One region of the Mesorhizobium sp. M0018 genome, then DNA from elsewhere that is predicted to be linked to it. Evidence: predicted binding sites of a transcription regulator. Region 1 holds the regulator's gene; each other region holds the start of a gene.
What was found. Region 1 encodes PhoB, which activates phosphate uptake and scavenging genes when phosphate is short. Its sites were predicted from a motif close to TGTCATNNANCTGTCAT; they were not measured.
Positions count from the first base shown of each region.

Region 2: a site for PhoB is predicted at 2,250-2,266, ahead of NKJ81_RS02650 (esterase-like activity of phytase family protein). Genes of this name have one in related genera too.
Region 3: a site for PhoB is predicted at 2,722-2,738, ahead of NKJ81_RS15285 (alkaline phosphatase D family protein). Genes of this name have one in related genera too.
Region 4: a site for PhoB is predicted at 2,119-2,135, ahead of olsB (l-ornithine N(alpha)-acyltransferase). Genes of this name have one in related genera too.

Region 1 covers NZ_JAMYVL010000005.1:153,625-161,377, reverse strand. The annotation lists gene pstS (phosphate ABC transporter substrate-binding protein PstS) at 518-1,579, shown strand; gene pstC (phosphate ABC transporter permease subunit PstC) at 1,639-2,628, shown strand; gene pstA (phosphate ABC transporter permease PstA) at 2,632-3,483, shown strand; gene pstB (phosphate ABC transporter ATP-binding protein PstB) at 3,480-4,283, shown strand; gene phoU (phosphate signaling complex protein PhoU) at 4,316-5,023, shown strand; gene phoB (phosphate regulon transcriptional regulator PhoB) at 5,040-5,729, shown strand; gene NKJ81_RS09155 (ROK family protein) at 5,739-6,983, opposite strand; gene xylF (D-xylose ABC transporter substrate-binding protein) at 7,269-7,753, shown strand, end outside.
Region 2 covers NZ_JAMYVL010000002.1:78,723-86,475, reverse strand. The annotation lists gene NKJ81_RS02660 (sugar ABC transporter substrate-binding protein) at 30-1,088, opposite strand; gene NKJ81_RS02655 (TIM barrel protein) at 1,130-2,119, opposite strand; gene NKJ81_RS02650 (esterase-like activity of phytase family protein) at 2,368-3,846, shown strand; gene NKJ81_RS02645 (L,D-transpeptidase) at 3,993-4,778, opposite strand; gene NKJ81_RS02640 (MATE family efflux transporter) at 4,972-6,444, shown strand; gene NKJ81_RS02635 (MFS transporter) at 6,454-7,662, opposite strand.
Region 3 covers NZ_JAMYVL010000009.1:170,640-178,392, forward strand. The annotation lists gene NKJ81_RS15270 (hypothetical protein) at 1-462, opposite strand, end outside; gene NKJ81_RS15275 (TetR/AcrR family transcriptional regulator) at 561-1,166, opposite strand; gene NKJ81_RS15280 (MFS transporter) at 1,249-2,532, shown strand; gene NKJ81_RS15285 (alkaline phosphatase D family protein) at 2,811-4,385, shown strand; gene NKJ81_RS15290 (hypothetical protein) at 4,433-4,714, opposite strand; gene typA (translational GTPase TypA) at 4,913-6,742, shown strand; gene NKJ81_RS15300 (hypothetical protein) at 6,759-6,968, shown strand; gene NKJ81_RS15305 (DUF1062 domain-containing protein) at 7,000-7,626, opposite strand.
Region 4 covers NZ_JAMYVL010000001.1:365,005-372,757, forward strand. The annotation lists gene NKJ81_RS01780 (PAS domain-containing hybrid sensor histidine kinase/response regulator) at 1-2,049, shown strand, start outside; gene olsB (l-ornithine N(alpha)-acyltransferase) at 2,199-3,074, shown strand; gene grpE (nucleotide exchange factor GrpE) at 3,211-3,846, opposite strand; gene NKJ81_RS01795 (hypothetical protein) at 4,083-4,286, shown strand; gene NKJ81_RS01800 (fatty acid desaturase) at 4,413-5,435, shown strand; gene NKJ81_RS01805 (DJ-1/PfpI family protein) at 5,583-6,203, opposite strand; gene NKJ81_RS01810 (DUF934 domain-containing protein) at 6,341-6,877, opposite strand; gene NKJ81_RS01815 (phosphoadenylyl-sulfate reductase) at 7,065-7,753, opposite strand, start outside.

The DNA.
Region 1 (7,753 bases):
GTCGGGCGCGGATGGAGGTCCAGCGCGAGTTAGAACCTTGCGATTCGTCAACGCTTCCAGCGTAAGGCCATGGTGCGATCGCACCATACCAAAGCCGCGCTCAGTGGCGACAATGGGATATTCGAAGTTCCGCTCCTCCAGTTACGGGCGGGAGCAGCGACCGCCGGCAAGAAACAGGGTCAGATTTACCCCAACGGACCTGTTTCGGCGATGGCGCGGCCATGACACGTTCTGGCTGCATGCAACGCGCTCCCGTCCGGCTTTTTTCTTTTAAAGCCGGTGGCTGCGATCGCCGAGCAGACGATGCCGGCCGGAATTCACGCAAGCTGCTGATTCCAGCGGCAAACCGCGGCCCATGCCGACAAAAGCCCGCGGCCGCTCCTTCTTAACCCGGCTGGACGTCGTTACCGGAGCGACATGAAACTGTCATGCGACTGTAATAATCGGGGGCTATTGGCCTCAGCGGGCGCCGGAGGAATGGCGCCGAGAGACCATATTCCGAACAGGAGCAGGCCACATGAGACATTTCATCCGCTCGGCGGCCGTTGCGATTGCAATGGCTGCGGCGACGACCACCCTCACCCTGTCCGCCGCGCTCGCCGCGGACATCTCCGGCGCCGGCGCCACCTTCCCCTACCCGATCTATGCGAAGTGGGCCGACACCTACAAGAAAGACACCGGCGTTGGCCTTAACTACCAGTCGATCGGTTCCGGCGGCGGCATCAAGCAGATCAAGGCCAAGACCGTTACCTTCGGCGCTTCGGATGCGCCGCTCAAGGGCGACGAGCTTGAAGCGTCCGGACTGGCTCAGTTCCCGATGGTGATGGGCGGCATCGTTCCCGTCGTCAATCTCGAGGGCATCAAGCCGGGCGAGTTGGTTCTCGACGGCCCGACGCTGGCCGACATCTTCCTCGGCAAGATCACGAGCTGGGATGACGAGGCGATCAAGAAGCTCAATCCCGACGTCAAACTGCCTTCGCAGGCGATCGCGGTCGTTCACCGTTCGGATGGTTCGGGCACGACGTTCAACTTCACCTATTACCTCGGCGACGTCAGCGCGGACTGGAAAGAAAAGGTCGGCGTCGACAAGGCCGTGGAATGGCCGGTCGGCATCGGCGCCAAGGGCAATGAGGGCGTTGCCAACAATGTCTCCCAGACCGGCGGCGCGATCGGTTATGTCGAATATGCCTACGCCAAGCAGAACAAGCTCATCCACACCGATATGATCAACAAGGACGGCAAGAAGATCGAGCCCACCGCGGCGGCGTTCTCGGCGGCAGCGGCCAATGCCGACTGGAGCTCGCAGCCGGGCTATGGCGTCATCCTCGCCAACGAGCCGGGCGCCGAGTCCTGGCCGATGACGGCGGCAACGTGGATCCTGCTCTACAAGAAGCCGGATGATGCCGCGACCACCGGCGAAGCGCTCAAATTCTTCGCCTGGGCATACGACAAGGGCGACGAGATGGCCGGCGAGCTGGACTACGTTCCGATGCCCGACAAGGTGGTTGAGAGCGTCAAGGCCATGTGGGCCAAGGAAGTCGTCGGCGACGACGGCAAGCCGCTCTACTCGGCTATGTAATCTCCTCCAGGGAGGGCGTCGACGGCGCCCTCCCTGTTGCCTTTAATCGCGAGGACCCAATGACCATCGCTTCCGATGCCATGCCACCATCTGCAGCAGCCCGGGCCAGGGAAGCTACGGTGCGGCGCTTCGCACTCACAGATGCCATATTTCGCGGACTCACCCGCGCTTCCGCAATCCTTGTGCTGGTCATCCTCGGCGGTGTCGCCATCTCGCTGTTTGCCGGCTCATGGCAGGCGCTGTCGTCGTTCGGTTTTTCTTTCCTGACGACTGAGAGCTGGAATCCCGTTACGGAAAAATTTGGCGCACTGGCGCCGATCTACGGCACCCTGGTGACGGCGGCCATTGCCATCCTGATCGCGGTTCCGATCGGCATCGGCATTGCAATCTTTCTCACCGAGCTCTGCCCGCGCCCGCTCAGGCGCCCGATCGGCATAGCGGTCGAGCTGTTGGCCGGCATTCCTTCGATCATCTACGGGATCTGGGGCCTGTTCGTGTTCGCGCCGTTCCTGCAGACGACGATACAGCCCTTCATCATCAACATCTTCCACGGCGTGCCGGGACTATCCAGCCTTTTCGCCGGCCCTCCTTACGGCATCGGCCTTCTGACCTCGGCGCTGATCCTCGCCATCATGGTGCTGCCCTTCATCACCTCGATCACCAAGGACGTCTTCGATACGGTGCCGGCGGTGCTGAAGGAATCGGCCTATGGCATCGGTTGCACGACCTGGGAAGTGACCCGGCGCGTGGTCATTCCCTATACCCGCATCGGCATCATGGGCGGCGTCATGCTTGGCCTCGGCCGGGCGCTCGGCGAGACCATGGCGGTGACCTTCGTCATCGGCAACGCACATCGCATCAGTGCCTCCCTGTTCGCGCCGGGCACGACGATCTCGGCGACCATCGCCAATGAATTCACCGAGGCCGACGGCGACCTCTACACCTCCTCGCTGGTTTCGCTCGGCCTGATCCTCTTCGTCATCACCTTCCTGATCCTCGCCGCCGCCCGCTATATGCTGATGCGGATCGACGCCCGTACGGGAGCCTGACCGATGTCGACATCCTCATCGCTCCACAGCCGCCGCAAAGCCAGGAATTCGGTGATGATGGCGCTTTGCGTCGTCGCCGCCGGCATCGGGCTTGCCTGGCTGGCGCTCATTCTCGGCGCGTTGGTCTATAAGGGCACAGCCGGGCTTTCGCTCGCGGTCTTCACCGAGATGACGCCACCACCGGGCGAGGCCGGCGGCCTGCTCAATGCCATCGCGGGCAGCCTGCTGATGACGATCATCGCCGTTGTCGTCGGCACGCCGGTCGGCGTGCTGGCGGGAACCTACATGGCCGAGTATGGACGCTTTTCGCGCATCACCACCGTCGTCCGCTTCATCAACGACATCCTGTTGTCGGCGCCGTCGATCATCATAGGCTTGTTTGTCTATGAGCTGATGGTGCGGCCAATGGGACATTTCTCGGCCATTGCCGGCGCCGTTGCGCTTGCCATCCTGGTCATTCCGGTGGTCGTGCGCACCACTGAAGACATGCTCAACCTGGTGCCGAACGCGTTGCGTGAAGCCGGTGCCGCGATCGGCGCGCCGCGCTGGGTGGTGATCCGTTCGGTCGCCTACCGCGCCGCATTGTCCGGCATCGTCACCGGCATATTGCTGGCGATAGCACGCATTTCCGGCGAGACGGCGCCGCTGCTCTTCACCGCGCTCAACAACCAGTTCTGGAGCAGCAATATCAACGCGCCGATGGCCAGCCTGCCGGTGACCATCTTCCAGTTCGCTCTCAGCCCTTACGAGGAATGGCAGCAACTGGCGTGGACCGGCGCACTCATAATCACCCTGACGGTTCTGGGCTTGAGCATCCTCGCCCGCAGCCTTACCGGACGCAGAGAGGACAGATGACACAGATGTTGTCCCCAGACATGACGATGGCCGAAACGGTCGCCGAGAAGACGAAGATCGAGGTCAAGAACCTCAACTTCTACTACGGCCAGAGCAAGGCGCTGAAGGACATCAGTCTGTCGCTGCCCGAGCGCAGCGTCACGGCCTTCATCGGCCCTTCGGGCTGCGGGAAATCGACGCTGCTGCGTGTGTTCAACCGCATCTATGAGCTCTACCCAAAACAGACGGCCGAGGGCCAGGTGCTGCTCGACGGCAAGAACATTCTCGACCGGTCGCAGGATCTCAACCTCCTCAGGACCAAGATCGGCATGGTGTTCCAGAAGCCGACGCCGTTCCCGATGTCGATCTACGAGAACATCGCCTTCGGCGTCAGGCTTTACGAGAACCTCGGCAAGTCCGAGATGGACGGCCGCGTCGAACAGGCGTTGAAGCGCGCCGCGCTGTGGAGCGAGGTCAAGGACAAGCTCAACGCCAGCGGCTTGAGCCTGTCCGGCGGCCAGCAGCAGCGGCTCTGTATCGCCCGCACCGTGGCGGTGAAGCCGGAAGTCATTCTGCTCGACGAACCGGCTTCGGCGCTCGACCCGCTGTCGACTGCCAAGATCGAGGAACTGATCGACGAATTGCAAGCCGACTACACGATCGTCATCGTCACCCACAACATGCAGCAAGCGGCGCGCGTGTCGCGCCAGACGGCCTTCATGTATCTGGGTGAACTGGTCGAGTTCGACCGGACCGAGAAGATATTCACGTCGCCCCGCGAGAAGCGCACGCAGGACTACATCACTGGCCGCTTCGGCTGAGCCGTTCCGATCATGCATATGAGGACAGGACCATGGGCGAACACACAGTCGCTTCTTTCGACGAGGATCTCGAGCAGATCAGCAAGCTGATCCGCGACATGGCCGACCTCGCCGGTTCGATGGTCGGCGGGGCGACCAAGGCGCTGTTGAATTCCGACAACGTGCTGGCGCAACGCGTCGTTTCCGACGACGCCATCATGGATGCGCGTCAACGCGAACTGGACGACCGCGCCATCACCCTGATCGCCAAACGCCAGCCGATGGCCCACGATCTTCGCCATGTGGTCGGAGCGATCCGCATGGCGGGCGACCTCGAACGCATCGGCGACCTTGCCAAGAATATCGCCAAGCGCGTGAGTGCGGTCGGCCTCAGCGCCACGCCGCGGGACCTGTCGCATTCCATCGACGCGATGGCGCAGCTGGTTCTCATCCAGGTGCAGGGTGTCATCGAGGAATATGCTGCAGGCGATGCGGCCGCGTTGGCCAAGCTGCGTGCCGCCGACGAGCGCATCGACGTCAAATACACGTCCGTGTTCCGCGAGCTGTTGACCTACATGATGGAAGATCCGCGCAACATCACCGCTTGCACGCACCTGCTGTTCTGCGCCAAGAATCTGGAGCGGATCGGCGACCATGTCACCAACATCGCCGAAAATGCGTATTATGTGCTGACCGGCGAGCAATTGCCGGTCAATCGTCCGAAGCAGGACGAAACGACAATGTCCGCACCGGTGACATGATGGGGGTGCCCAGCCGATGATCGCACCACGCATAATGGTGGTGGAGGACGAGGAGCCGTTGGGTGTGCTGCTCCGCTACAATCTCGAATCCGAAGGCTACCAGGTCGAGGTGGTGACACGCGGCGACGAAGCCGAGATCCGTTTGCAGGAGAATGTGCCCGACCTTTTGGTGCTCGACTGGATGATACCAGCGGTTTCCGGCATCGAGCTCTGTCGTCGGTTGCGGGTGCGCCCCGAAACCGAGCGGCTGCCGATCATCATGCTGACCGCGCGCGGCGAGGAGAGCGACCGGGTGCGCGGTCTTTCGACCGGCGCCGACGACTATCTGGTCAAGCCGTTTTCGACACCGGAATTCATGGCCAGGGTCAAGGCGCTGCTGCGGCGCGCCAAGCCGGAAGTGCTGTCCAGCGTGCTGAAGGTCGGCGACATCGTGCTCGATCGCGAATCGCACAGGGTCTATCGCAAGAAGAGCGAAATCAGGCTCGGGCCGACCGAATTCCGGCTGCTCGAGTTCATGATGCGGCATCCGGGCCGTGTCTTCTCGCGCAGCCAGTTACTCGATAATGTCTGGGGGGAGACAATCTACATCGACGAACGCACCGTCGACGTGCATGTCGGGCGGCTGCGCAAAGCCGTCAACAACGGCCGGATGCCGGATGTCATCCGCACCATCCGCGGCGCCGGCTATGCGATCAGGGAAGATTGACCCGCCTGGTCAGGCTACGTTCTTTCTGACGCTGGGCCTCATTTGCGCGCCCGGCGCGAAAATCTCCTGGTCGACGAAGCTTAACGCCCGCATCGCGCAGCCTTCGCGGATCAGAGGCAATTCGTTCGGCTCTGTATCGAAGGAGATCGAGCCTGAATGCTGGCCGCCGGCGGTCTGGGCGATTGCCTTCCGCAAGGCCGGCTCGATCAGATCGAAGGCGGCGGCACTGGCGCCGACCATCGCGACCGGTGCCGGATCGATCAGCGCGAACAGCGAGCCGAGACCGAAACCCAGCGCTTCGCCGGCCTTGCGGTAGGCCTCGCGTTCCGGCCCATCTTTCTCGCGCGCCCGGGCCGCCAGTGCGCGCATGTCGGCGTCGCTGACGTCGGCGACCGGTTCGCTGTCTTCGCTCATCTGCCTGGCGTTGCGCCAGATGGCGTAGTTGCCGGCATACGCCTCGATGCAGCCGCGCCGCCCGCAACGGCAGAGCGCGCCGCCCGGACGATGGATCATGTGGCCAAATTCGCCGCCCGAGGAATGCGTCCCGGTGAACAGTTCGCCCTTCAGCACCAGCCCCATGCCGATGCCATGCGAAAGCAGGATGGCGATGAAGTCATCGCGATAGCGATCCGGATTGCGCCAGCGCAAAGCCACCGCCATCATGTTGCAGTCGTTCTCCACCGTTGCCGGGATGCCGAATTCGTCCTCCAGCATGTCGGCAAAGGCGATGTCGGTCTGCGGCGTGATCGGCGACCACAGCATGGCGCGTGCAGGGGAGTCGGTAATGCCCTGAATCGCCAGGGCGATGCGGGCGACACTGCGGACGTCAAGATCTGGATCCTGCAGCCGGCGCCGGACGATGGCCATGCATTCACGGATCAGCTCGTCGCGCGGCATAGTCAGCGTGTCCAGCCGGCGCTGTTCCTCGGCGACCACCTGTCCCGTATAGTCGATAATGGCGGCCGAAAGGAAATTCAGCGACAACACCACGGTCAGCACCGCCGCCGCTTCCGGGTTGAGGGCGAGGCCGACTTGCGGACGACCGCGTTTCAACGAAACGGGCTCACTTGGCTTGCTCTCGGCGAGGATGCCTTCCCGTATCAGGTCGGAAGAAATCGCCGATATGGTCGAATGACTGAGGCCGGTGGTAGCTGCGATCTCAGTACGCGATGGCTGGCCGGCCCGGCGCACCGCCGAGATCACGATCGCCCGGTTGCGCCGGCGCAAATCGTCATGGCGGATTCCGACCGACATTGTTTTGCTTTCCTCCCGGTTGCCGCGGCCGCTCATGAACCGGAAGCCGTCGGTAATGTCCGACAAATAGTGTCGGATGAGGCAAATAGTGTCAGATGCAGGTGGCGCTGTCATCGTTTATTCCGACGCTCGAAAAAACTCGCAGAGTCATCAAAATCCATCAGAATCGATGTTGACAGCAGCCGGAGATCGGGCCAGTATTTTTTCGAGGCTCGAAAAAATTAGAGCTTCTAAGCTGGTCTTTGAGCCAATTGGTCACGCCGTACGCGGCGCAGGGAGGATATGATGAAGAAATTCACGACCGCCATTCTGGCGGGTGTCGCCATGACGCTGGCGCTGGCGTCGGTGGCGCAGGCTAAAGACAAGGTCATCGGCGTTTCCTGGTCGAACTTCCAGGAAGAGCGCTGGAAGACCGACGAGGCCGCAATGAAGGCGGCCATCGAGGCCGCAGGCGACAAGTATATTTCCGCCGACGCACAGTCCAACCCCGGCAAGCAGCTCACCGACGTCGAGAGCCTGATCTCGCAGGGCGCCACCGCACTGATCATCCTGGCGCAGGACGCCTCGGCCATCGGGCCGGCCGTGCAAAAGGCGCTGGACGAAGGTATTCCGGTTGTCGGCTACGACCGGCTGATCGAGAACAAGGACGTCTTTTACCTGACCTTCGACAACAAGGAAGTCGGCCGCATGCAGGCCCGGGAAGTCTTCAAGGTGAAGCCGGAAGGCAACTATGTCTTCATCAAGGGTTCGGGTTCCGATCCGAATGCCGA
Region 2 (7,753 bases), on a different contig from region 1:
ACCCAAGGCCGGCACCTGCCGGCCCTGCTCTACTGGCCCGCTGCCGCGTCCTCGAGCAGCGCCTTGCGCACGGCGTCGCCGGCGCCAGAGTAACGGTCGGCATTGTCCTTGGTGATCAGCGCCTGCGGCGTGGCGACGACGCGCGGCAGCTTCTGCCCGGCCACCAGCCGCAGCGCAGATTCCAGCGCCACCTCGCCGGTCAGCACCGGGAACGAATCGACGGTGCCGGTCAGCTCGCCGGCGCGGATCGAGGCATAGGCGTCGGAGATCCCGTCGGTGCCGAAGACCGCAACCTTGTCCTGCAGCCCGGCAGCCTTGACCGCCTCGACGATGCCCAGCGCCATGCCGTCATTGTTGGCATAGAAGCCGATCAGATCGGGGTGCTGTTGCAGGATGTTGGTGGCCGCGTCGTAGGAGGTCTGGCGATCCCAGTTACCGGGGACGCTGGCGACGACGTCGAACTTGCCGGCCTCGGTGATCGTTGTCTTGAAACCATCGGTGCGCTGGACGGCGGCGTAGACGCCGGCCTGGCCTTCGACGATGGCGACCTTGCCGCCGTCCGGCCGGTTCTTGATGAACCATTTGGCGACGCGCACGCCGTTGTCGCGCTGGACATTACCGACATAATGCTCGGCCTGCGGGATGACCGCGTCGTTGACGTTGACCACCGGCACGTTGGCCGCCTTGGCCTGTTCCATGATCGGCTGCAGGTTGGAGTCGGTCTGCGGCGAGACGAGCAGCACGTTGTAGCCCTGTGTGACCAGGCCTTCGGCGATGGTGAGCTGACCGAGCTGGTCGCCCTCGCTCTGCGCTGCCTGGTAGACGACGGGCACGCCGGTGCGGTCGCCGAACGACTTGTAGCCCTCTCCCAGCGAGCGCCAGTATTCATTGGTCAGCGTCTTGGAGACCGCACCCGCCTTGGTACCCTCGGGCAGCTTGGGGAACGCACCGAACCTGGCCTCGAGCTGCGACCAGTCGATGCGATCCTTCTCGGTGTCGGAATTGAGCGGCGCGAGGTCCGCGGAAAAAGCCGAGCCGATGGACAGCGCCATCAGGGCAGCGGCAGCGGTGGCAAGTAGAAATTTCATGATCTTCCTCCCTTGTTGAAAAACGGTCTATGCCGCCGGCCTCAGCTGTCCGGCCCGAGCATGGCTTCCTGGATGATGGCCTGCGAGGCGACCGCGTCCTGACGGTCGACGGCAGTGGACAGCCGATTGTCCTTTTCCAGCCGATCGACGAAGCGCAGCATGCGCTTGACAGTCGCGATGTTGACTTCGCATTCGTGGACCGGGTCGAGCCCGGTCATGTCGGGGAACGTGTCGAAGTAGATGGCGCCGGCATAGCCGTCTCGACGGATCTGCCTGAGCAGCTCGATCGTCTGCAGCGTATGCACGGCCCCGACCATCAGGCCGTCGTCGCGCTTGGCGTAGCCGTCGTTGAGATGCACGCCGAGCAGCTTGCTGTGTCGCGCCACGAGTGCTGCGGCAAAGGCCGGCTGCTCGTCGGCATAGAGCACATGGGCGAAATCGAGCGTCACGCCGAGATTTGGCAGGCCGATCTCGCGGATCGCCAGCAATGTAGTCGCCGCATCTGGCATCAGGCTGTAGGAGCGCGGCTCGTTGGGTTTGTATTCAAGGCTGATTTGGCAGCCCGGATCATGCGCCGCAACTTCACGAATGCCATCGATTTCGTGTTGCCAGAGCGCTGCGTAGTCCACCTGGAAGGCATAGTCGAAGCCATCCTGCCCGAGCCACAAGGTCATCAGGCTGGCGCCCGCCTCGCGGGTGGCGTCGATGCCGGCCTTGGTCAGGTCGATGGCTTCGCGGCGAATGGCAGGATCCGGGTTGGTGAAGGCGCCGAGCTTGAAAGCCGGATTGGAATAGTAGCGCATGGCGAAACCATTGATGGAAAGCCCGATATCGCCGAGTTTGCGCGCTATTTCCGCAGGCTTTTCATCGACATGGTCGGGGTAGTTGAGGTCGAGATCGGTCAACTCCGCAACCTTCGCCGCACGTGCCGCCATTTGCAGCATGGACGGTTTGCCGACAAGATCGGGCCACTCGGACTGTGGCCGCGAGGCAAAGGAATTGAGGCGGGTGGCGAAACGATAGGCAGTCATCGGGGACCTTTCATTGTCATAACTTTACATTATAACGATTATTTGTAAAGTCGTTAATTGCTCGCTCGGCGACGACGAATTCGCCATACCCAGGCCAGTTGCGACCATGGGGGACAAGCGAGCGCGGCACTGTCACGCAAGTATCATGTTCGCGTCCTAGATCGCTTCTCCGAAGGCTTTCGCGGCATCCTCGATGCCACGCGGCGCTTTTTCAGATCCCGGCAGCTTTGTCTCAAAAGAGGATATCCATGAAAAACCTGCACCGAACCGCGTCCCTCGCCGTCGCGCTGGCGATGTTCACCGCCTTGACCCCGGCCTTGGCTGAAAACGCCGCGACCGTCGGCGGCGTCAGCTTCGTCAACAAGGGCCTGGTCGGTGTCGGCCGCATCCCGGCCAGCCAGAAGGACAAGTTCGGCGAGACGTTTGGCTCGGGCTCGGGTATGTCGATCGACGCTGCCGGCTGGACGCGTGGCGCCGATGGCTATAAGGGCTCGCTGTGGCTGCTGCCGGATCGCGGCTACAATGTCGTCGGCACCACCGATTACCGTCCGCGCCTCAACACGATCGCCCTCGAGTTCGCGCCGATCGCGCCGGGTGCGGCACCGGCCACCGGCCAGGAACAATCGGGCCTCACCGCGACGCTTGCCGACACCATGCTTTTGACCGACGACAAGGGTACCGACGCAACCGGCCTCGATCCGCTCAACGGCGTGCGTGCCGCGACCGACGACATGCCGATCCTGCCCGAAGCCAACGGCAAGCTCGCGCTCGATGACGAAGCGATCGCACGGCTGCCCGACGGCACGATGTTCATCTCGGACGAATACGGTCCGAACATCTACCGCTTCTCCGCCGATGGGCGTCTGATGTCGGCAACGCAGCCGCCGGCGGCGCTTGTCCCGATGCGTCACGGGACGCCAAACTTTGCTTCCAACAATCCGGGACCTGGCGCGGCAGACCCAGATCCGAAGGATCCCGAAACCGGCCGTCAGAACAACCAGGGCCTCGAAGGCATGGCGCTGACGCCGGACGACAAGTTCCTGATTGCCGTGCTGCAGTCGGCCCCAAGGCAGGATGGCGGCGATTCCGCCTCGACGCGCCAGAACACGCGCGCGCTGGTCTACGATGCCTCGGATCCCGGCCAGCTCAAGCTCGCGCATGAATATGTCGTGCCGCTGCCGGTGTTCACCGATGCCAAGGGCAAAACCAAGATCGCCGCGCAGAGTGAAATCGTGGCGCTGTCGGACAAGACCTTCCTGATGCTGGCGCGCGACAGCGGCAATGGCCAGGGGCTGAAGGGCGACACTTCGCTCCATCGCGAGATCAGCGTCGTCGATGTGTCGGCGGCAACCGATATCGCCGGCACAGAGTTCGACAAGGACAAGCCACTGGCACCCAAGGGTGAGCTCGATCCATCGGTGACGCCGGCCAAGCTGACGCCGTTCATCGATATCAACGACAAGTCCGAGCTCGGCCGCTTCGGGTTGCACAATGGCGCGCCCAACGACCGCAACAACCTTTCGGAGAAATGGGAGGCGATGTCGGTGGTGAGCGTCCTCGATCCAAAGCTGCCCGACGACTATTTCCTGTTCGTCGCCAATGACAATGACTTCCTCACGCAGGACGGCTTCCAGGTCGGCGCGGCCTACAAGGCCGAGGATGGCGCCGATGTCGACACCATGTTCCTGGTCTATCAGGTCACGCTCCCAGGCCTCGCCAAGAAGTAGCGGCACCCACTCAGGCGGACGCGCGGAACGCGTCCGCCTGAGCTGGCGCGATTGAGCGGTCGTGCCCTTCAGTTGCGGCTCGCCCGCGCAAGGACGGTGTCCTAGTGCGTTGCAAAACCTGCGACTGACGATCCAGTCGAAGGCACTTACCTCAACATCTCCGCGTCCTTTGGCACGCCGGCATCGATCGGCTCGGCCGTCCTGTTCGACACGGCGGCGATCTTCCCGGCGGCCGACAGGTTCGGGCGCACGAAGACCGGCGCGACGCCGTCGACGCGGCTGTAGAGGTCGATAATGTCCTGATTCATGAAGCGCACACAGCCGGAGGAAGCGTTCTTCCCAATGGAATCCCACTCCGGCGTGCCGTGCAGCCTATACATCGTGTCCTTGCCGTCACGGAAGAGATACAGCGCGCGGGCACCAAGCGGGCTCTGCGGGCCGGGCGGCATGCCGTCCTTGTATTTCGCCAGTTCCGGCCGGCGTTGGATCATTTCCGGCGGCGGCGTCCAGACCGGCCACTTCTTTCTCGCCTGAACCACGGCGCTGCCGGTCCATCCGAAACCGGCCTTGCCGAGGCTGACGCCATAGCGAATTGCCTTGCCGCCGTCGCGCACCAGATAGAGGAAGTGCTCGGAAGTATCGACGACGATCGTGCCGGGTTTTTCTCCAGTCGGGTCGGCCACGATTTGCCGCACGAATTTCGGATCGACCTTGGCTACCGGGATTGCCGGCAGTTGATAGCCCTCGTCGATGCGCGCGGCATACATGCTTGCGGCATCGCCGAAAGCCGGATCGCTTGGTGCCGCGGGCACCGGCGCCGCCACGTCCGTCGTAGTGCACGACGAAAGAGCCACGGAGGCCGCGCCCAGAGCGGATGCACCAAGAAAGGCGCGCCGGTTCAGGCGCTCAAAAAACAACGGAATATCGGACATGAGCCCCCCGGCTTACCCATGAGATCCAGGAAAATGCGGCCCCACGCGTGCGGGATCAATATACGATTCCGGAAGGTTTGAGAAATGCTTAGATCAAGGCACACCAGGCGGAATTTGCAGCGCCGCATCGACCTCTCCCGTTAAATCGGCAATCATTGCGGACTCAAGACAAGCCTTCGCCGAGTTGCCTGCCATGGACGACAACATGCCCCAGCGCCGGCAGACCGGCGACCTCACCAGTGGGCCTATCCCGCGCACCCTTTTGCTGTTTGCCCTGCCGGTGCTCGGCTCCAATGTGCTGCAGTCGCTCAACGGCTCGATAAATGCCGTGTGGGTCGGCCGTTTCCTCGGTGAAGCGGCGCTGACCGCCACGTCCAATGCCAACCTCGTGCTGTTTCTCATCCTCGGCACCGTCTTCGGCATCGGCATGGCGGCGACCATCCTGGTCGCACAATCCGTCGGCGCTCGTGACCTGCCCGAAGCCCGGCGCATCGTCGGAACCAGCGCCACCTTCTTCTTCCTCGTCTCGGTGGTGTTCGCGGTCTGCGGCTGGATCTGGGTCGATGCGATCCTCGATGCGCTCGGCACGCCGGCCGACGCGTTGCCGCTGGCGCGCTCCTATCTGCGCATCATCTTCCTCGCCGTGCCGATGATGAACCTGCTGTCCTTCGTCATGACGGTGCTGCGCGGCGCCGGCGATTCGCGCACGCCTTTCCTGTTCATGGCGCTGGCCGTCATGCTCGACGTCGTTTTGAACCCGTTGCTCATCCTCGGCATCGGCCCGTTCCCCGAACTCGGCATCGCCGGCTCGGCCACCTCGACGCTGATCGGCCAGACGGTAAGCGTGGTTGCCATCCTGATCGTGCTTTATGCGCGCAAGCACCCGCTGCGGCTGGCCGGCCCTAATCTCGCTCTGCTGCGGCCGGACCCGGCGCTGCTGCGCATCGTCGTCTTCAAGGGCGTGCCGATGGGCCTGCAGATGATCGTCGTTTCGGCCGCGGCGCTGACGGTGATGGGCATGGTCAACTCGTACGGCTCGCAGGTCGCGGCTGCCTACGGCATAGCCGCACAGCTCTGGACCTATATCCAGATGCCGGCGCTCGCCATCGGCGCCGCGGTGTCGTCCATGGCGGCGCAAAATGTCGGCGCCAGGCGCTGGGACCGGATTGGACGCATCGCCACCTCCGGCGTCGGCTTCAACCTTGTGCTCACCGGGATGCTCGTCGCGCTGCTGTTCGTATTCGATCGCGCGGTGCTCAGCCTCTTCCTTGGCAGCGACAGTGCAGCAATCGACATCGCCACTCACATCAACAAGATCGCGTCGTGGTCCTTCATCCTGTTCGGCATCACCATCGTGCTCTTCGCCACCGTGCGTGCCACCGGCGCGGTGATGCCGCCGCTGATCATCCTGGTGATCTCGGTGCTGCTGGTGCGCACCAGCTTCGCCTATTTCTTCCGAAGCGTGATCGGCGAGGAAGCTCTGTGGTGGAGCTTTCCGGCTGGCTCTATAACCTCGCTCGTGCTGGCCGCGGCCTATTATCGCTTCGGCCGCTGGCGCAGCCTGCACATGATCGAGAGCCGGCCGGCTGCCGGCGAACCGCCGGATACCGGCCTCGGCGTACCGCGCCAGCGCGCGCACCTTTCGCCCGAGACACCGAACGGCTGAAAGGTCGGCTCAGCGCGCGTATTTCGCGCCAAACCCGAGAGCGACCAGGGAAAAGACGACAATCATGCCGGCAAAGGCCACGCTTGCCGCGGTCGCACCTGCCACCGTCGACAGAACGCCGATGCCGATGACCGGCAGCGCGTTGCCGCAAAAACAGCAGATGAAGAAGGCCGAGACGACTTCGGCGCGCCGGTCCGCCGGCGCGATCTCGTTCACCACTTGCAAGCCGCCGCGATAGCCGAGCGCTGCCGCCACGCCGCACAAGGCGGTGCCGGCAATCATTATGGTCATCGAGGCGAAGACCTGCGCCGCAACAATCAGCGCGACGGTTGGGATCATCAGCGCAAGCGCCGCGAACATCGCGGCTCGGCTCGAAAGACGCGCCGTCGCTACAATGGTGGCGGCCGTCACGATCGCCAATTCAAAGAACAGAGCGCCGGCTTCGGCATGGTTGGTTACCTGCAGTTGCTGCGCCAAAATGCTCGGTGCGAGTGCTGCATAAAAGCCGACCAGCGCCATTGCGCCAAAGCCTGTCACCGCCGGCGCAACGAAATTTGCGCGGATGGCATCGGGCACGGAAAGGCGCGGCCGCATCGAAACGTCAGCCAGTTTCCCCGGCCGCGAAACGGTTTCCCGCGTGCGCCAGACCAGCAGGGTTACAGTCGCGAGGATCGCCAGGTAGACGACGAATGTCAGCCTGAGCGGCCAAGGCGCGTATTCGGCGAGCAACCCGGCTCCCAGCGCACCGAGGCCGAGGCCGAGAAAATTGGTGCTGGTGGCAATCGTCGCCGCCTGTGACTTGTCGTCGGTCGGGAGCAATTCGGCGAGCCAGGCGGTGCCGGTGCCCGCGCCGACGCCGATTCCCAGTCCGCTCAGAATTCGGGCGATGTCGAGCCATGCGACATTTTCGGCGAACAGGAAAACCACCGCGCTGACCACGGCCACCGCCATCCCGGCCAATGCCATTGGACGGCGCCCGATGACATCGGACACACGCCCCAACATCAGCAGCGCCGCCAGATTGCCGATGACATAGACGGCGTAGACCAGCGTCAAAGTGATCTGTGAGAAGCCGAAGACCTGCTTGTAGATGATGTAAAGCGGCGTCAGCGCCGTGCTGCCGGCGAAAAGAGCCGCGATCATAGCGGCCACGGTGGCCGCTGCAGCGCGGCCGCCGAGTTCGTAATCGCGCGTCATGACTTGAGCGTGAGCGGTCATTTTTTCGACCTTTTGCTGTTCGGGATCTGACATCCTAACGCCTTTTTCGCGTCAGCCGTTCCCCCTCCCCGGCTTGCTCCTGACAAGTTTG
Region 3 (7,753 bases), on a different contig from region 1:
GGCGAGCACAAGGCCGATCGTGCAGCCTTCGTGGGCGTCAGGCTGGGCAACCTTGGCCACAATCAGCACTTCCGTCGACTTGTTCTCGCCCTCGCTATCGCTGATCGAGCGACGATGGATGACGGCGAACGGAATGGCAGTTTTGCCGTTGGTTTCGATACGCCACTCGACCTTGGGTCCAGCCGAATTGAGACCGGAAAAGCTTTCCCAGACCGTGGTCATGTCGCCAGGTGGAAAGCCGTAGAACAGCGATTCCCGCGCGTCGTCGTAGGAAACCAGCACCGGGTAGCCGCGGTAGCCCGAACAGGCGAGATCGGCCCAGTCGCCGTCGCCTTCTTCCGCTTGGGCATAGGTGACGCAGTCCTTCTCCCAATCGAGATCGGTATAGACGCTGGATATGTCGCCGGCCCGGGCCGCCTGGCAGAAACCGGCGAGGGCAAGCGGGATCAAGAGAGCGCGCATGGCGGAACAACTCAGTTCGGGGGGCGCAGCGTACCGTCAAATTTAGCAGCAGCCTAGAGGAAGTCAGGCTGCGCACAGTGGTCTGGCAAAACGGAACACTATTTCTTCAAACTTGCCTCTATCAGAAGATCGGCGTTGCGGGCCACCGACTGCGCCGGTCCGCCGGCACCGAACAGCTGGCCGCTAATATAGGCGCCCTCGATCAGCAGCAGCAGCCCGTCGCCCAGCGTCTCGGCGTCGCCGGCGCCCATCGCCGCCGCCATGGCGCGCAGGCGGCGGCGCAGTTCCTGCTTGTTGGCCTCACTCACGACGCGGGCCGGATGGCCATGTTCGGGATATTCGACCGCGGCATTGGTCATGCCGCAGCCGCGATAGTCGGGCCTTTGCGTACGCTTGCCGACACGCGTCAGGAAGGCGACGATCTGCGCGCGCGGATCGCCGGGATGGGCATCCACCGCCTCGTCGAAACGCTCCCAGAATTCGAGGTCATAGTGCCGGAGGTAGGATGCGGCCAGCTCGTCCTTGGACGGAAAGCTGCGGTAGAGGCTGGGTTTGGTGACGCCGGCACGCCGCACGATCTCGTCGACGCCGATCGCCCTGATGCCTTGCCGGTAGAACAGATCGCGCGCCACCTGGAGAATCCGTTCGGCGGCGCGAGGCGGCGGTGCGTCATTGGCCTTGATCGTTGGTTCAATGCTTTTCATGCCTGGTCTGCCGATTAGCTGGTTGACAATGTTACCGGTCGGTACGTATGTTTCGCGCTCCTGCAACGTACCGGTCAGTAACATGATAGCTCAATCCCGCCCGTTTGGCCAGCGCTACGCTTTCGTCGTGGTCGCCGTCATCTTCCTTTGCCTGCTGATCGCAGCGGGCCTGCGTTCGGCGCCGGCAGTCATGATGCTGCCGCTGGAGAACAGTTTCGGCTGGCGGCGCGACGTGGTGTCGCTGGCGGCGGCCACCGGCATCTTCCTCTATGGCCTGACCGGGCCGTTTGCCGCGGCGCTGATGGAGCGGATCGGGCTGCGCCGCACCTTGCTTGCCGCGCTGCTCTTGATGTCGGGATCGACCGCGCTCAGCCTGTTGATGACCAAACCGTGGCATCTGCTCCTCACCTGGGGCGTGTTTTCCGGCGTCAGCTCGGGCGCCGTCGCCACCGTGCTCGGCGCGACCATCGTCAACCGCTGGTTCAAGACCAATCGCGGCTTGGTGATGGGGCTGATGTCGGCGTCCAGTGCCACCGGGCTGCTGGTCTTCCTGCCGCTGCTCGCCTCGCTCGCCCAGTCGGGCGGCTGGAAGCCGGTCGCCATCGCCATTGCCGTGGCCACCGCCTGCCTGGTGCCGCTGGTCTATATGCTGGTGCCGGAGCGCCCGGCGTCGATCGGCATGGTCCGCTATGGCGCCGATGCCGACGACGTGCCGCCGGTGCCGCCAGCCTCGCAAGGCAATTTCCTTTCGCATACATTGAGCACGCTGCGCCGCGCCGCCGGCACGCGCGTCTTCTGGTATCTGTTCGCCACCTTCTTCGTTTGCGGCTTCACCACCAACGGGTTGGTCGGCACGCATCTGATCGCCTTTTGCGGCGATATGGGCATCGGCGAAGTGCAGGCCGCAGGCCTGCTGTCGATGATGGGCATCTTCGACCTGATCGGCACGACGCTGTCGGGCTGGCTCACCGACCGTTTCGACCCGCGCAAGCTGCTCGGCGTCTATTACGGCATTCGCGGCCTGTCGCTGATCTATCTGCCCTATTCCGGCTTCTCGGCGACCAGCCTGATCATCTTCGCGGTGTTTTACGGACTGGACTGGATCGCCACGGTGCCGCCGACGCTCAGGCTTTCCAACGAGGCGTTCGGCGACCGCAGCGGGCCGATCGTCTTCGGCTGGATCGTCGCCGGCCATCAGGTTGGCGCCGCGACAGCGGCCTTCTTCGGCGGCACCATGCGCGAGCTGCAAGGCAATTACGAGCTTGCCTTCCTGATCGCCGGTATGACGGCAATAGCCGCCGCCTGCATCTCGCTGCTGATCAACACCAGCCGCCCGGCGTTTGATCCGGAACCGCAGGCGGCGTAGGGCGCAATCGGCCGTGCTAATCTCCCCCCTTGAGGGGGAGATGGCCGCGAAGCGGACAGAGGGGGTCGGTCCAACGGGGCTCGGCCCCTTATCGCAGGCGCAAGAGGTCGGTGCTCCATCCGAGACGACCCTCTCTGTCGCCTTCGGCGACATCTCCCCCTCGAGGGGGAGATTCGCCAGCCTGTTCACTGTTATCAAACCTTCATCGTTTCGAAATGTGCCTGAAACATTGAAGCTGGAGCTTGGCGGCGACGTTCAACGCCATCCAGGAGACAGCCATGAACAAGATTTCGATGACGCGGCGCGCTTTCGTCACGTCGGCCAGCGCCGTTGGCCTGGTCGGCGCCTCGGGCCTCGCCCTCCCCTATTACTCGCGCGCCAATCAGCGCCCGGCTTTCACCCATGGCATCCAGTCCGGCGACGTCGACGCCACCAGCGGCATGGTCTGGACACGCACCGACCGGCCGTCGCGCGTCATGTTCGAGGTGTCGCCGACCGAAAGCTTCACCAATGCCGTCCGCCTCGCGCCGCTCGATACCTCGCCGGCCAGCGATTATACGGTGAAGCGGCTGCTTACCGATCTCGCCTCCGACCAGGACATCTTCTACCGCATGGTCGCGGCCGATCTTGCCGACATCAACGCCGTTTCCGAGCCGGTCGTCGGCCGCTTCCGCACGGCACCTGCCTCGAAGCGCGACATTCGCTTTGCCTGGTCGGGCGACACCGCCGGCCAAGGTTGGGGCATCGACGAGACCGGCATGAAGACCTACGCCACCATTGCCAAGCACACGCCCGACTTCTTCCTGCATTCGGGCGATACGATCTATGCCGATGGTGCGATGAAGGACGAGGTCGACCTGCCCAACGGCGGCAAGTGGAAAAACAAAGTGCTGATCGACGAGAAGCGCAAGGTTGCCGAGACGCTGGACGAATACCGGGCGCAGTGGAAATACAACATGATGGACAGGCATGTGCTGGCGCTCAGCGCCATCTGTCCGACCTTCTATCAGTGGGATGACCACGAGGTGCTGAACAACTGGTCGGACTCGAAGGACCTGAGCGCCGACGATCGCTACACTGAAAAATCCATCCATGTGCTGGCGGCACGTGCGGCGCGCGCCTTCCACGAAATGACGACGATCCGTTACGAGCCGTCGGAGCCCGGCCGCGTCTACCGCAAGATCGCCTATGGTCCGCTGCTCGACGTGTTCTTCCTCGACATGCGTTCCTACCGCGGCCCCAACGGTCCGGATATGCAGGAGACGATGACGCCGCAATCGCGCATCCTCGGTGAACAGCAGATCAAGTGGCTGAAGCGTGAACTGGCGAATTCCAACGCAACCTGGAAAATCATCGCCGCCGACATGCCGCTCGGCCTCGTCGTCTGGAACGACGGCACCAAGAAGGTAGGGGCCGAGGCGGTCAGCAATGGCGACAATGGCCCGGCCAAAGGGCGTGAGCTGGAAATTGCCGACCTTCTTCGCTATATAAAGAATGCGGGTATCAGCAACACTGTCTGGCTCACCGCAGACGTGCATTATACAGCCGCGCATTACTACAATCCGGACAAGGCGCAGTTCCAGGACTTCGATCCGTTTTGGGAATTCGTTTCGGGTCCGATCCATTCCGGGACGTTCGGGCCTAATGGTTTCGATATGACATTCGGCCCGGAGCTGAAGTTCATAAAGGCACCAACTGCCGAACAGGGTCAAAACCTGGCGCCTTCGGCCGGCCTGCAGTTCTTCGGGCTCGTCGAGATCGATGGCGCCACCGAACAGTTGACGGTGCGGCTGATGGATCGCGACGACAGCGAACTCTACAAGGTCACGCTTGATCCGGTGCGGTCGGCGTGAGCGACGGCGCCACTACCCTCGGGCCAGCCCGAGGGTAGGAACGTATATCAATCGGGATAGCAGACGACGGGAATGTTGGGCCAGACGGCGCTGTCGCATCCGGCATTTTGCTGCCGCTGCTTGAAGGCGGCGCTGACCGGCCCGGTCACCACCGGATCGACGCCATCGGGAGCATCGGCAAAAAGCTGCTCCGCCGACGGCTTGTCGGACGGCAAAGCAGACCGCGTCTCCTTGAACGACGCCGCCGATTGCGCCGCGCCGGCCGCGAGGAGGACGGCGAGCGCGGTACATGCCAAAATCGGCCGGAGTTTGATGCCTATCTCGATCATGAAATTCGAACTGTCCGGACCATGAAAGGTTCCGCCTTGGTTAATAATTCCACTTCACACCAAGACATTTAAGATTTGGTGACTTTATTTGGTGGCTCGCCTCCTCTTTCGCAATTGCGAAAAACCCTGTATGAGCCGCCCAACCGAAAGAGGCAGCGCCTTTTGGCCTGCTGCCTGCAACGCTCCCGAGACCGAAACATGAAAATCCGCAATATCGCGATCATCGCGCACGTCGACCATGGAAAAACCACCCTCGTCGACCAGCTTCTGAAACAGTCCGGCTCGTTCCGCGACAACCAGCGCGTCGCTGAGCGCGCCATGGATTCGAACGACCTCGAAAAGGAACGCGGCATCACCATCCTGGCCAAGGCGACCTCGGTCGACTGGAAGGACACCCGCATCAACATCGTCGACACGCCCGGCCACGCCGACTTCGGCGGCGAGGTCGAGCGCATTCTGTCGATGGTGGATTCGGCCATCGTGCTGGTCGACGCCGCCGAGGGGCCGATGCCCCAGACCAAATTCGTGGTCGGCAAGGCACTCAAGGTTGGACTGAAGCCGATCGTCGTCATCAACAAGATCGACCGGCCAGATGCCCGCCACGTCGAAGTGGTGAACGAGGTGTTCGATCTTTTTGCAGCACTTGACGCTACCGACGAGCAGCTCGACTTCCCTATCCTTTACGGTTCAGGCCGCGACGGCTGGGTCTCGGAAAACCCCGAAGGTCCGAAGGACCAGGCTCTGGCGCCGCTGTTCGACCTCGTCATCAAGCACGTGCCGGCGCCGACCGTTCATCCCGGCCTATTCCGCATGATCGGCACCATCCTGGAAGCCAATCCTTTCCTCGGCCGCATCATCACCGGCCGTATCGAATCCGGCACGCTGAAATCCAACCAGGCGGTCAAGGTGCTGCACCATGACGGCACCCAGGTCGAAACCGGCCGAATCTCGAAAATCCTTGCTTTCCGCGGGCTCGAGCGCCAGCCCATTGACGAGGCGCAGGCGGGCGACATCGTCGCCATCGCCGGCCTGTCGAAAGGCACTGTCGCCGACACCTTCTGCGACCTGTCGGTGACCGAGCCGCTGCACGCGCAGCCGATCGATCCGCCGACTGTGACGATGTCTTTCCTCGTCAACGATTCGCCGCTGGCCGGTACCGAAGGCGACAAGGTGACCAGCCGCGTCATCCGCGACCGCCTGCTGCGCGAGGCCGAAGGCAATGTCGCGCTGAAGATCGAGGAATCACCTGACAAGGATTCGTTCTTCGTTTCCGGCCGCGGCGAATTGCAGCTGGCCGTGCTGATCGAGACGATGCGCCGCGAAGGTTTTGAGATCGCCGTGTCGCGGCCGCGCGTCGTCATGCAGAAGGGCGATAGCGGCGAATTGCTGGAGCCGGTCGAGGAAGTCGTCATCGACGTCGACGAGGAGCATGCCGGCGTCGTCGTGCAGAAGATGTCGGAGCGCAAGGCCGAGATGGTCGAGCTTCGCCCTTCGGGCGGCAATCGCCAGCGCATCGTCTTCCACGCACCGACGCGCGGGTTGATCGGCTACCAGTCGGAACTGTTGACCGACACGCGCGGCACCGCTGTGATGAACCGGCTGTTCCATGCCTATGAACCTTACAAGGGTGAGCTGCCGGGCCGTACCAACGGCGTGCTGATCTCCAACGAACAGGGTGAATCGGTGGCGTACGCCATGTGGAACCTGGAAGACCGTGGCCCGATGGTCATCGACCCGGGCGTCAAGGTCTATCAGGGCATGATCATCGGCATCCATTCCAGGGACAACGACCTCGAAGTCAACGTGCTCAAGGGCAAGAAGCTGACCAACATCCGCGCCGCCGGCAAGGACGAGGCGGTAAAGCTGACACCGCCGATCCGCATGACGCTGGAACGCGCGCTGGCCTGGATCCAGGACGACGAGCTGGTCGAAGTGACGCCGAAGACCATCCGCCTGCGCAAGCTCTATCTCGATCCGAATGAGCGCAAGCGTTTTGAGAAGTCGGCGAAAGTGGTCGGCGCGGCATAAAGGGCAATACCGCGCAATGAGCGGTAAACTCGTCACGGCTGTCATATACGACAATCGACCCGAGGCCGAAGTTTGCGTGTCGATGCTCGACGCGTATGGAATTTATGCTCTCGCGAATTATCTTCTCGACACGGGCAGGCTTGGCTTGATCCATGTGCAAGTCGCCGACTGCGATCTCGATGCGGCCAAGGGTTTGATTGGCTCGGCCTCCAAAGAGGGCGACTGACCCCTGGCCGTACGGATTCCCTGCCGTTGCCTCATTCACCTGCAGCCGAAATGATTTTGTCCCGGTCTGGTTCGCCAGACAGGTGGATCTGGATCGCCGTTCCCGCCCGCGCTGGCTTGCGCAAGGCTTTGGCTCCGTCCGGACCAACCACCAGCAATCGTTTCTCTTCCCAAACCTGAAGCCGCGATCGCGAGACACCGAGTTCGTTGGCGAGCAACCGGTCGAGCCGCAGCGCTGTCGGCATTTCGAGCCAGAGCTGAAGTTCGAGCGCGCTGGTATTTTCCGGTCTATCCCCGAGCGCCTGCTTATGAACGACGGCTTCGGGAAACTCCTCGACGCGCCCGATACTGCTTCGCAATGCGGCAACATCGAAGGCATGGCGCCGCGCCAGGACCGGATCGTTGCTTTCGAGCGCCTGCAATATTGTCGGTTCGATATCGCGGCGGCTGCAGCGCTCCAGAATGCCGAAATTCCAGGAATTGTCGCAGTCGATGCAGCGGTAGATCAACCAGGCGTCAATGCGCTTGCCGTTGGCATTGACCCGGAATTTGCCGCTGCAGCGATAGGCTTTCAGGCCGCCGCAGCGATTGCAGTTGAGGTGAGGTCGAGGTGCGGTCTTGGGTGTGATCGTCCAGCGGATACGCAGTATCGAAGGCATGCCGAAAAGCCCTTCCCGTCGGGAAGTTCGTCAGATCGGCGATATCGAGAACCCATGCGGGGACGGCGTGGCGAGAGACTGCGGCAGTTGGAAATCAGGTGTCGCGGGTGGTTATGCGCGACAGCGG
Region 4 (7,753 bases), on a different contig from region 1:
GGGCTCGCCATGCATCTGCGCAACAGGCGCACCGAGCGCCGCGCGGTGGCCCTGCTCGATGCCACGACCGCCCGCAGCCGCGCCGAAATAGAGACGCTGGCCGACCGCATGTGGGAGATGCAGGAGAGCGAGGAGCGCTTTCGCGGGCTGATCGATGCACTCGGCGATCTCGTCGTCCATCGTGACCGCGACGGCCACATTGTCTACGCCAACAAGGTTTTCGCCGACCTTGTCGAAACCGACCAGCGCGACCTTGCCGGCAAGACCCTGGCCGAACTAGGCATCGATGTCGGCATCGTCCCCGACGCCGCGTTTTCCGACCATGAATGCCTGAGTTCCACCGACGTCGCCATTCGCACGCCGGACGGCCCACGCTGGTTCTCTTGGATCGAGCTGTCGGTGCGCGACAAGGACAGCGGCGCCGTTTCGCATCGCGCCATCGCCCGCGACATCACCGCTCGCAAGCGCGCCGAATCCTCGCTGATCACCGCCCGCGAGCGGGCCGAATATGCGAGCCAGGCCAAATCGCGCTTCCTCGCCACCGTCAGCCACGAGATCCGCACGCCGATGAACGGCATCATGGGCATGGCCCGGCTTCTCGCCGACACCAGCCTTTCGCCCGAGCAGCGGACCTATGTCGGCGCCATCTCGACCTCGGCCAGCGCGCTGCTGGCGCTGATCGAGGACCTGCTCGACTACTCCAAGATCGAGGCCGGCCGCTTCGATCCCGAACCGCAGCCGATGTCGGTGCGCGAGATCGCCGACAATGTCATCGAGCTTTTGGCGGCGCGGGCTTTTGCCAAGGATATCGGCCTCGGCTGTCATGTCGAACCCGACGTGCCGCAGCTGATCACCGCCGACCCCGGCAGGGTCAGGCAGGTGCTGCTCAATCTCATCGGCAACGCCGTCAAGTTCACCGACAGCGGCGGCGTCCTGGCAAGCATCGCCCGCGTCCGCACCGAAACCACCGACCGCATCCGCTTCACCATCACCGACACCGGCCCCGGTCTGCGCGAGGAGGACATGGAGCGCATATTCGCGGACTTCGAACAGGCTGACGGCACCTCGACCCGTGCGCATGGCGGTGCCGGCCTCGGTCTCGCCATTTCCAAGCGCCTGGTGACCGCCATGGGCGGCACTATCTCTGTGTCGAGCCGGCTTGGCCAGGGGTCCGAATTCGTCTTCGAGATTCCCGCTATTTCCGCCGTCGAGGCGCCGCAGATCCGCCAGGACGCGCTGTCGGGCCGGCATGCCGTGATCGTGTCGAAGAACCTGGTCGAGGCCGAAGCCCTCGCCCGCACCATTCGCGCCAATGGCGGCACGGTCGATCTGGCCACCGCCGCAGCCCAGGCCACCCCTTTCGCCGAGAGCTGCGACGTGCTGCTGATCGATGCTGCCATGGAGCAAAGCGACGGCAGGCTGCTCAGGCGCCTGCGCCAGAGCGGATTTGCCGATTGCGAGGCAGTGACGCTGATTGCACCGACCGACCGTGGCATGCTTGGCGAGTTCCGTGCCAATGGTTACGCCACCTTCCTTGCGAGGCCGGTGCGCGGCGAGACATTGCTGCGCGTGCTTTTGACCAGCCACGCGCCGGTCATCGCCGAGCCGCAACTGCAAAGGCGCGGCGCGCAGGCGGGGCACGCCATTGGCGCCCGCCAGCAGGGCCTGTCGGTGCTGATCGCCGAGGACAACGACATCAACGCCATGCTGGCCCGCGCCACGCTGCTGAAGGCCGGGCATCGCGTGAAAGTGGTCGGCAACGGCAAGGCCGCCGTCGAGGCGGTCATCAGCACCGGCCACAAGCACCGTTACGACGTGGTGCTGATGGACTTGCATATGCCTGTCATGGACGGCCTGGACGCCATCGCCGCCATCCGCCGCCATGAGGAGGAGACCGCGGTGCCGCCAGTGCCGATCATGGTGCTGTCGGCCGACAGCCAGGAAAAGACCCGCCACGCCGTGCTCGCTCACGGTGCCAGCGGCTTCGTCACCAAGCCGCTCGACCCCGATGCCCTGGTTCATGCGGTCGAAGGGCAAGCGGCCGCCTGAGGCACAACATAGACGGTTGATAGATTGCCCAGCCGACGAAGTATTGCCCGCAGAGCCGTATCACGGTACTGTCACAATCCTGTTGCACCTACACCGTATCCCCGTGCCAAGAGGGATGGCTCGAAGGAGAATCACTCGTGCATACAGTCATGCCGGAATGTGATGCTCGGCCGAACGCCAGCGGGCCTTTGCTCGTCGGCCGGAACGCCGATGCCGTCATAAAAGGCGCATCGCTCGGCCGCATCGGCAATCTCGAAGTGCGGCTCGCCCGCAACGAGGCCGAGATCGCTGCCGCGCAGGAAGTGCGCTACCGGGTGTTCTACGACGAGCTTGGTGCCAGGAAGGACCTGTTCCAGATGCAGGACCGCCGCGATGCCGATCGCTTCGATCCCCTCTGCGATCATCTGCTGGTCTTCGATACTTCGCTTTCCGGCCCCGAGCATCGCCGCATCGTCGGCACCTACCGCCTGCTGCGGCAGGAGATTGCCGCGGCCGCCGGCGGCTTCTATTCCGAAGGTGAATTCGAGCTGACCAAGCTCATCGCGCGGCATCCCGGCCAGCGCTTCCTCGAGCTCGGCCGCTCCTGCGTTCTGCCGGAATACCGCTCGAAGCGCACCATCGAGGCGCTGTGGCAAGGCATCTGGGCCTACATCAACCATTACGGCATCGGCGTGATGACCGGCTGCGCGTCGTTCCACGGCACCGTGCCTGCGGCACATGCCGAGGCGCTGACCTATCTTGCCCACCACTGCCGGACGAATTCATCCTGGGACGTGCGCGCCGTCGCCGGGCGCTATTGTTCCATGGATCTGATGCCGATCGAGGCCGTCAACACCAAGGCGGCGATCGCGGCGATGCCGCCGCTGGTCAAGGGCTATCTGCGCGTCGGCGCGCGCATCGGCGACGGTTGTGTCATCGACCGTGAATTCTCGACGGTCGACGTGTTCGTGGTGATGCCGGTCAAGGAGATCGGTGCCCGCTACGTCAATTATTATGGCGGAGAAGCGCAGCGGTTTGCGGCCTGAATAGGGCAGTAGGGGAGTAGGCGGAGAGAAGGCAAGGGCCCGAGTAGGCAATTGCTCTACTTTACCCGACGTAGCGCTATTCCCTACTCCCGTACTGCCCTACTCCCGTACTGCCCTATTCCCCTACTCCCCTAACTTACGCATCTTTCTCAGCCTGCTCGTTGACCGGCCCCGGCTCCACCGGCGCTTCGCTTGCGACATGCTTGGGGCCGCCCTTGGCGACGCCGACCATGGCCGGCCGCAGAACACGCTCGCCGATCGAATAGCCGGGCTGCACGACCTGCACGACTGTGTTGGCCGGTACGTCGGGATTGGGCACCTCGAACATCGCCTGGTGGAAATTCGGATCGAATTTCTCGCCCTCGGGCTCAAGCTTCTTCACGCCGTGGCGTTCCAGCGCCGACAGCATGGCGCGCTCGGTGATCTCGACGCCGTCGATCAGCGCCTTGAAGCCGGCATCGCCCGACGCCTTGGCCTCCTCCGGGATGGCATCCAGCGCACGGCGCAGATTGTCTGACACCGAAAGCATGTCGCGGGCAAAATTGGCAACCGCATAGGCGCGCGCATCGTGGACGTCCCGCGCGGTACGGCGACGCAAATTCTCCATGTCGGCCGCGACGCGCAGCGCGCGATCCTTCAGCTCTTCGTTTTCCTTCAGAAGCCGCACAAGCGCCTCATAGTCGCCGTCGACGCCACCTTCCCTTGGCTCCGCGGCAGCCTCGGTCTTCTCGGCTTCATCGGGCGCGCGTTCGTCTTTTGCCTGGTCGCTCATCGCCGTTTCCCGTCATTTTCGAATGGTGTGGATTTGCGCCCGATATCGAGGTTTAGCGGCCAAAAATCAAGGGGCAAGCGATACTGCAGCCGCTGTCGCTGCTTGATGGCGGACGGCGCAGACCTTTCGATTTTAATTCAAACTTTACCGTACCCGACGGCTTTGCTTGCCGGGACACTACAATGCGGGAACCATTCCTCCCTTGGAAGAGTTTCGAAGCCGACACAGGATTTTGGATGATGCCCCGCAGGAATGGCGAAAAACGCGACGGGCTCGCCGCCGATATCCGGCGCCAGCTCGGCACCGAGGCGACCAAGCGCTTTCTGCGCACCTTACCGGCCTTCCGCACGGAGTCCGATATTCCCGACCGTCTGAAGGAATTGCTCGACCGCCTGGACGGCGTCGAAGCCAAGGTGGTCGCAGGCGGGCGCCGTCGGTAGACACCGTCGCCAGCAACGCGACCTGCGATTGCGGCCGCAATTCCTCGCCATCGCGCGACATTTACCCGCAGTAACTTTGCGTGATCTCCGCCTTGCGGCAGCGCGCCGCTCCGCCTATGTTTCATGATGAACATGATTTCCCCCGAAGCTGTGGCAAACAGCAAGCGCGCCTGGTTGAAGATCCTGTCGCGCTATAAAAAGCCCGACAGGCGTCGCAGCGCCGTCGAACTCGCCATCACCCTCATCCCCTTCGCCACGCTGTGGGCACTGTCCTCGGCCGCTTATGCCTATGGCCATTGGTGGGGTCTGGTCCTCATCCTTCCGGCAGCCGGCTTTCTGGTGCGTATCTTCATGATCCAGCACGATTGCGGCCACGGCTCCTTCTTTGCCAACCGCTATGCCGACGACTGGATCGGCCGCGTGCTTGGCGTGTTGACGCTGACGCCCTACGATTGCTGGCGCCGCGCCCACGCAACCCATCACGCCAGCGCCGGCAATCTCGACGAGCGCGGCACCGGCGACATCAAGACACTGACGGTCGCTGAATATCGGCAACTGTCATGGCGGGGCCGGCTCGCCTATCGCCTCTATCGCCATCCGCTGGTGATGTTTGGCCTTGGCCCGATATGGATCTTCATTTTCGAGCAGAGACTGCCCTTGGGCATGATGCGGGGCGGTTTCACCCCCTGGGTGTCGTCGATGTCGACCAATCTCGCCATCGCGGTCATCGCCGCGCTGCTCATCTGGTTCGTTGGCCCCGGCGCGTTCCTGGTCGTGCATTTGCCGATCGTCATCCTCGCCGGATCGGCCGGCATCTGGCTGTTTTATGTCCAGCATCAGTTCGAGGAGACGGAGTGGACAAAGGACTCCGAGTGGGAATTCCAGCACGCTGCCCTGCACGGTTCGTCCTATTACGACCTGCCGCCGGTGCTGAACTGGATCACCGGCAATATCGGCGTCCACCACGTGCATCACCTCTCGGCCAAGGTGCCATGCTACCGGCTTCCGGAAGTGTTGAGGGACTATCCGGAGCTGCGTGAGATCGGCCGCGTCACACTCCTCGACAGCCTGCGCTGCGTCAAGCTGGCGCTGTGGGACGAGAGTCGCAGCAAGCTGGTATCGTTCCGCGAAGCGCGGATGGCCGTGTAAAGCATACCGCCGCACCTAAAGCGCGTTGCGCTCGACCGGCCTCATGCGACGCGCTTTAGGTTGTCGTTTATGCATGCCGTTATCGCAAAACCGCTGACACTTTTGCGCGACATGCGTTAGGGGTGCGGCGGGCTCCACATTCCGAGCTTAAGCCGCCCGGCGCTGGTCGCGCATCAGGATCTCGCCCTGGCGGATCTCGGTGCCCAGCACTTTCAGGCATTCGCGCATGAAGGCGGCAAGGCCCGGCCAGCCCTTGGCCGACACAAGATTGCCGTCGACATGGGCGCCGGTCGGCGCAACATCGATATAGATGCCGCCGGCCAGCGTGACTTCCGGCTCGCAATATTGCAGCGCCGCGACTTCCCTGCCGCGCACCACGCCGTCGACCGCGATCAGGATCTGCACGCCGTGGCAGATGGTGAAGATCGGTTTTCCCGTCTCATGGAAATGCCGCACCAGCGCCTGCACGCGCTTGTCGATGCGGATATATTCCGGCCCGCGCCCGCCCGCCGCGTAGACGGCATCGTAGTCGGCCGGATTGACCTCGGAAAACGTCTTGTTGAGGATGTAGTCGTGGCCGAGCTTTTCCGTATAGGTCTGGTGGCCCTCGAAGTCGTGCAGCGAGGTCTTCAGGATATCGCCGGCCTTCTTGTCGGGGCAAACGACATGGACGGTGTGGCCCACCGCATGCATGGCCTGTTCAAAGACGAAAATCTCGTACTCCTCGCTGAACTCGCCAACGAGCATCAATATCTTCTTGCCAGCCATACCCGGTTCCTCCCTTGTGGCCACATTTATTCGGATCGCGAAATAATAGGCCCATCCTAAGGCGGAGAGGCGCAAAATAAAAGGCTGAATCGGGAATGTGGTCCGACCAGATAGGGCTTCTGGCCCTCTGGAGCGGATCAGCCGGCGCGCACCCGCCGCCAGGAATATTTCGGGCCTTTGGCCTCCGGCTTCACCGCCGGCTGATAGAACAGCGGAAGTCCGCCGGTGCGGCCTTGCTCGAGCCGCTTCAGCAGCACCGGGTGCGATACCTCGAATTCATCGAAGCCGACGCGCAGCATATGCGGCAACTGATCGATCAGCACCTGCCCGGTGGCGCGCATAGCGCCTGCAAAATGATAACGGCTGCGCAGCAATTCGCCCTTGGAGAACGAGCGGCCGTCATTGAACGCCGGAAACGCCAGCGCCACCAGCGACAGCTGATCGAGCAGGCCTGCGATCTTCTCGAGCTGATCGCCGGGCTGCAGCAGCACACCGATGCGCTCCTTCGCCGACCGCCGCACCTCCGGATCGAGGCCGAGAAACGCCTGCAACGGCAGGATGAAACGGCCATTGCCGACCAGCGCCTCGGCGCTTTCGGCATGAACCCACTCGTCCTCGCGGAACCCATCCGGTGTCCACAGCCGCATGGCGTTTTCGGCTATCAAATCGCTCATCAAGAAAATTCCCAAGTCCAAAGATTCTAAAGTGCACCGTGAGATTCAGGTCAGGCCGAGCCGAAGGCGGGCGCGAAGCGACCAAACTGCGTGGCCTCCGACAACCGGAGCTGAGCGTACTTTGGGTACGTGAGCGCCGGAAGCGCAGGAAGCCGCCGTTTGCAGGCCGGCTGAATATCAATATACCCTAAAGTGATGCGTCGGTCAGCGACCTTTCCAGCCCCGACAAGTGGATGCCGCATTCGGTCTTGGCGTGCCCGGCCCAGCGGCCGCTGCGCGCATCGTCGCCCGGTTGCACCGGCTGCGTGCATGGGAAACAGCCGATCGACAGATAGCCATAGGCGACCAGCGGGTTTTCACGCAGCGCATGCGCGCGCATGTAGCCGGCCTGGTCCGATGTCGTCCAGTGCGCCAGCGGATTGATGCGAATGCGCGAGCCGACCGCCTCGAACACCGGCAGCGCTGCCCGGGTCGCCGCCTGGAAGCGCTTGCGGCCGGTGAACCAGGCGCGGAACGGCTCGACGCCGCGCGCCAGCGGCTCGACCTTGCGCACGTCGCAGCAGGCGTCGGTGTCGGTCTCGTTCAGATTGCCGGTCGGGTCGATCCTTGCCAGCGCCGCATCGTCGGGCCTGATCACCCGGATATCGCTCAGCCCGAAATCGGCGGCCAGCGCGTCACGGTAGCCGAGCGTCTCCTCGAAATGCTTGCCGGTGTCGAGAAAGATCACCGGCAGCGTGCGGTCGATCTCGGCGATCATGTGCAGCAGCACCGCTGAATCCGCGCCGAAGGACGAGACGGCGGCGATTTCGCCGTGAAAGAACTCCCGGGTCGACCGCTCGATGATCTCCAGCGGCTTCAGATGGCCGTAGAGCGCGT